Regions from separate parts of the Streptomyces flavovariabilis genome, predicted to be linked through region 2. Evidence: riboswitches for the same ligand, from Rfam matches in the RefSeq annotation. Region 2 holds a riboswitch; the other holds the start of a gene.
The links. A riboswitch is a leader RNA that binds a small molecule or an ion and turns the genes downstream of it on or off. The one in region 2 is predicted to bind glycine.
Positions count from the first base shown of each region.

Region 1: linked by a shared signal. The riboswitch ahead of gcvP (aminomethyl-transferring glycine dehydrogenase) and the one ahead of gcvT (glycine cleavage system aminomethyltransferase GcvT) in region 2 are both predicted to bind glycine.

Region 1 covers NZ_JNXD01000028.1:10,445-12,901, forward strand. The annotation lists gene IO24_RS0135465 (DNA polymerase IV) at 1-336, shown strand, start outside; gene IO24_RS0135470 (PRC-barrel domain-containing protein) at 255-629, opposite strand; glycine riboswitch at 743-838, shown strand; gene gcvP (aminomethyl-transferring glycine dehydrogenase) at 1,014-2,457, shown strand, end outside.
Region 2 covers NZ_JNXD01000012.1:5,370-7,826, forward strand. The annotation lists gene gcvH (glycine cleavage system protein GcvH) at 1-142, opposite strand, end outside; gene gcvT (glycine cleavage system aminomethyltransferase GcvT) at 246-1,364, opposite strand; glycine riboswitch at 1,403-1,522, opposite strand; glycine riboswitch at 1,523-1,622, opposite strand; gene IO24_RS0121955 (AAA family ATPase) at 1,844-2,457, shown strand, end outside.

The DNA of each region.
Region 1 (2,457 bases), on a different contig from region 2:
GCCGAGGAGCAGCCGGCGTCGCTCGCCGAACGGCGGTGGCCCGCCGGGCACGACGTGCGCCATGCCGAGTTCGGGCACGGCTGGGTGCAGGGCAGCGGCCTGGGGCGGGTCACCGTACGGTTCGAGACGCCCTCCTCGGAGCCCGGCCGCGTGCGGACCTTCCGGGTCGACGATCCGGATCTTGAGGCGGCCGACCCGCTGCCGTTGGTGTTAGGCGGGCCCGAAGGAGGGGGCGGAGTGCCCGGGGCGGGGTCTCAGGCAGTCTCGTCGGTGCCCGCCAGCTTGCCGAAGTCGTGGTCCGGCAGCGGGGGCGGGGCGGCGACGTCGAGGCCGTAGTGGTGGTAGAGCTGCAGTTCCTGCTCGGGGGAGAGGTGACGGCCCACACCGAAGTCGGGGGCGTCCTTGATCAGGGCGCGGTCGAAGGGGACGTGGAGGGCGCCCTCGATCAGTTCGCTGGGTTCCAGGGGGACGAACGCGTCTCTGCTGAACAGGCCGGTCCGTATGGCCGCCCACTCCGGCTCGCCGGTGGCGTCGTCGAGGTAGACCTCGTCGATCGTGCCGATCCTGGTCCCGTTGCGGTCGAACGCCTTGCGGCCGATCAGGTTGCGCGGATCGATATCGGTTCGCACGGGCCCTCCACATGGTCGCACCTCATCCGTAAACACTACAAAACGGTACAAGCGGGGATGCGGCCACTCGAAGGTTCGTGCGTTGACCTCGCTGGTACGCTGGCAGCGGCTGTTGACCCCGTGCGGGAGAGTCCTCCAGACACCATCGGAGGCGCCGAAGGAGCAAATCCTCCCCGGAATCTCTCAGGCTCACGTACCGCACGGACGAGGTCACTCTGGAAAGCAGGGCGGGTGTCGACGGCTTCCGCTCTCACCGACGGTGAAAACCGGAGGCCTTCGGGCGATCCGGTGAAGCTCTCAGGTCGAGATGACAGAGGGGGAGGCCGTTCGGGTACCCGCGCCGTGGTGCCCCTCGAAGGTCGTGTCGACCAGGAGGCCTCCGTAATGACCGCCCACCGCATTCCGCTCTCCGAGCTCGAAGAGGCAGTCCCCTTCGAGCAGCGCCACATCGGCCCCGACCACGAGGCCTGCGCCAAGATGCTCGCCCAGGTCGGCTACGGCTCGCTGGACGAGCTCACCGCCGCCGCGGTCCCGGCCGTGATCGCCAGCGCCGAGGCACTGGACCTGCCGGGCGCCCGCAGCGAGGCCGAGGTGATCGCCGAGCTGCGCTCCCTCGCCGACCGCAACCAGGTCCTCGGTTCCATGATCGGCCTCGGCTACCACGGCACGTTCACGCCGCCGGTCGTCATGCGCAACGTCATGGAGAACCCGTCCTGGTACACGGCCTACACGCCGTACCAGCCGGAGATCTCGCAGGGCCGGCTCGAGGCGCTGCTCAACTTCCAGACGATGGTCGCCGACCTGACCGGACTGCCGACCTCCGGCGCCTCCCTGCTCGACGAGGGCACGGCGGCCGCCGAGGCCATGGCGCTGTCGCGGCGTCTGGGCAAGAACAAGAAGGGCCTGTTCCTGGTCGACGCGGACGCGCTGCCGCAGACCATCGCCGTGATCCGGACCCGGGCCGAGCCGACGGGGGTCGAGGTCGTCGTGGCCGACCTCAGCGACGGCATCCCCGCCGAGGTCGCCGAGCGCGAGATCAACGGCGTGCTGATCCAGTACCCGGGCGCCTCCGGTGCCGTGCGGGACATCAAGCCGGTCATCGACCAGGCGCACGGTCTCGGGGCACTCGTCACCGTCGCCGCCGACCTGCTGGCGCTGACGCTGCTGAAGTCGCCTGGTGAGCTCGGCGCGGACATCGCCGTCGGGACGACGCAGCGCTTCGGCGTGCCCATGGGCTTCGGCGGACCGCACGCCGGCTACATGGCGGTCGGGGACAAGATGGCGCGCAGCCTGCCCGGGCGGCTCGTCGGAGTGTCCGTGGACGCCGACGGGAACAAGGCCTACCGGCTGGCGCTGCAGACGCGTGAACAGCACATCCGCCGCGAGAAGGCCACCAGCAACATCTGCACCGCCCAGGTGCTGCTCGCCGTCATGGCCGGCATGTACGCCGTCTACCACGGCCCGGAGGGCCTCAAGGGCATCGCGCGGCGCACCCACCGGTACGCCACGGTGCTCGCCGCCGGGCTCGCGAACGGCGGGGTCGAGGTCGTGCACGGGTCCTACTTCGACACGCTGACCGTGCGCGTCGAGGGCCGGGCCGCCGACGTCGTGGCCGCCGCGCGGCACAACGGGATCAACCTGCGGCTCGTGGACGCCGACCACGTCTCGATCGCCTGCGACGAGACCACCACGCGGAACCAGCTACGTGCCGTATGGGCCGCTTTCGGTGTCGAGGGAGTCATCGAGGCGCTGGACGCAGCCACCGAGGACGGGCTTCCGAACGCGCTCCTGCGGACCGACGAGTACCTGACGCACCCCGTCTTCCACC
Region 2 (2,457 bases):
CGACCTCGGGAAGCTGGACGAACACGACATCGCCGAGCGCGTTGGCCGCGTGCTCCGTGATGCCGACCGTCGAGACGCCGTCCTCGGCGGCCGACAGCCACTCGTGCTCCTTGCTGTAGCGCAGCTCTTCGGGGTTGCTCATGGCCTGGATTCTCCTGTACGCGCGGGAGTGCTGTGGAAGGGGGGACTACTGGTGAGCTGGGACGACGGGCACGGGACCGCTGCCGCGGCCCTCCGGCCAGTGTCTACTTCTGGCGCTTGTAGAACGGCAGCGCCACGACCTCGTACGGCTCGTGACTGCCCCGGATGTCCACGCCCACGCCGGTCGTGCCGGGCGCGGCGTGCGCGGCGTCGACATACGCCATCGCGACCGGCTTGCCGAGGGTGGGGGAGGGGGCGCCGGAGGTGACCTCGCCGATCACCTCGCCGCCGGCGACGACGGCGTACCCGGCGCGCGGGACCCGGCGGCCCTCGGCGATCAGGCCGACCAGGACGCGCGGCGGATTCTGCTCGGCGCGGGCGGCGGCCTCGCGCAGGGCCTCACGGCCCACGAAGTCGCCCTCCTTCTCGAACTTCACCACCCGGCCGAGACCGGCGTCGAAGGGCGTCAGGGAGGTGCTCAGCTCGTGCCCGTACAGCGGCATGCCCGCCTCCAGGCGCAGCGTGTCGCGGCAGGACAGCCCGCAGGGGACCAGCCCGGCGCCCTCGCCGGCCTTGGTCAGGGCCTGCCACAGCTCGACCGCGTGCTCGGGCTTCACGAACAGCTCGAAGCCGTCCTCGCCGGTGTAGCCGGTCCGGGCGATCAGGGCCGGGACGCCCGCGACCGTGCCGGGCAGCCCGGCGTAGTACTTCAGGCCGTCGAGGTCGGCGCCGGTCAGGGACTTCAGGATTCCCGGGGACTCCGGACCCTGCACGGCGATCAGCGCGTAGGCGTCCCGGTCGTCGCGCACCTCGGCGTCGAAGCCGGCGGCGCGCTCGGTCAGCGCGTCCAGGACCACCTGGGCGTTGGAGGCGTTGGCGACGACCATGTACTCGGTCTCCGCGAGCCGGTAGACGATCAGGTCGTCCAGGATGCCGCCGTCGGCCCGGCAGATCATGGTGTAGCGGGCGCGGCCCGGCTTCACGCCCCCGATGTTGCCCACCAGGGCGAAGTCGAGGAGGGCGGCGGCCTGCGGGCCGGTGACGGTGATCTCGCCCATGTGGGAGAGGTCGAAGAGCCCGGCCTTCGTGCGCACGGCGGTGTGCTCGTCGCGCTCGGAGCCGTAGCGCAGGGGCATGTCCCAGCCGGCGAAGTCGGTCATCGTCGCGCCGAGCGAACGATGCAGGGCATCGAGCGCGGTGTGGCGCAGTGGCGTACTGCTCATCGGTCGGTCGTCTCCAAGGGCATGACGGGCGAGGTCGTTCCTCCCCATCTGTCATCGGAACCTGAGAGGTTCGCCATGACCGCACGGGTCCTGGCTTGCACCTTGGGTGGGGCCACGCCTCCGTCGTGCGGAGGGGACGGCCCGCTTTTCAGATGTGCCTCGCCCGCGCGGTAACGGGGCCTGAGAGATTCAAGGGAGGGACTTGCTCCTTCGGCGCCCCAGCTCTTGCGGTGCTGGGGACTCTCCCGCGCGGATTCAAACGGCCGGTATGCAGTTGGCGGGCACATCATTGCACGCATCCTTCCGGCGCGGCAGGGGGACCTTTCACAGGGAGTGCACGAGTCCGCCCGCCGGACACAGAGACCTGTAGCAGCCCTGTTGCAGGACAAGAACGTAAATGAGAGGCCTGCGGCATTACCTTCTCTTTACACTCGGCGGGGATGGGACTCCGTACCTGGCCCCAGGGGAGGACGATCACGGTGAACAGGACCACCGCGTACGCGACGACGGGCATGGCGCTGCCCGAGCAGCCGGCCGCCGCTCCGGTCCGGGCGGTCCGCGCCCCGGTGCCGGCGCCGGCGCCGGTCGTCCGCGATCTGCGCGACCGCGCCGGGCGCGGCCCGCGCGCGCTGCTGTTCGGCCCCCGCGACCTCGTCGTGGTCACGGGACTGCCCGGCAGCGGCAAGTCCACGCTGATGCGGCGCACCGTGCCGGACCGGCGCGTCGACTCCCAGGACACCCGTGACCGCTGGGCCCGCCGCATGCCGCGCGCCCTGCCGTACGCGCTCTACCGCCCGCTCGTCCGCCTCGCCCACTACGCCGGGCTGCGCCGTGCCCTGCGCACGGGTGAGGGCCTCGTGGTGCACGACTGCGGCACACAGGCCTGGGTTCGCCGCTGGCTCGCCCGCGAGGCCCGCCGCCGGGGCGGCACGCTCCACCTGCTCCTCCTCGACGTCACCCCCGAGCAGGCCCTGGCCGGCCAGCGCGACCGGGGCCGCGGCGTCTCGCGCTACGCGTTCCTGCGCCACCGCGCCGCGAGCACCCGCCTCCTGCACGCGGTGGAACGCGGCGACCTCCCCTCCGGCTGCGGCTC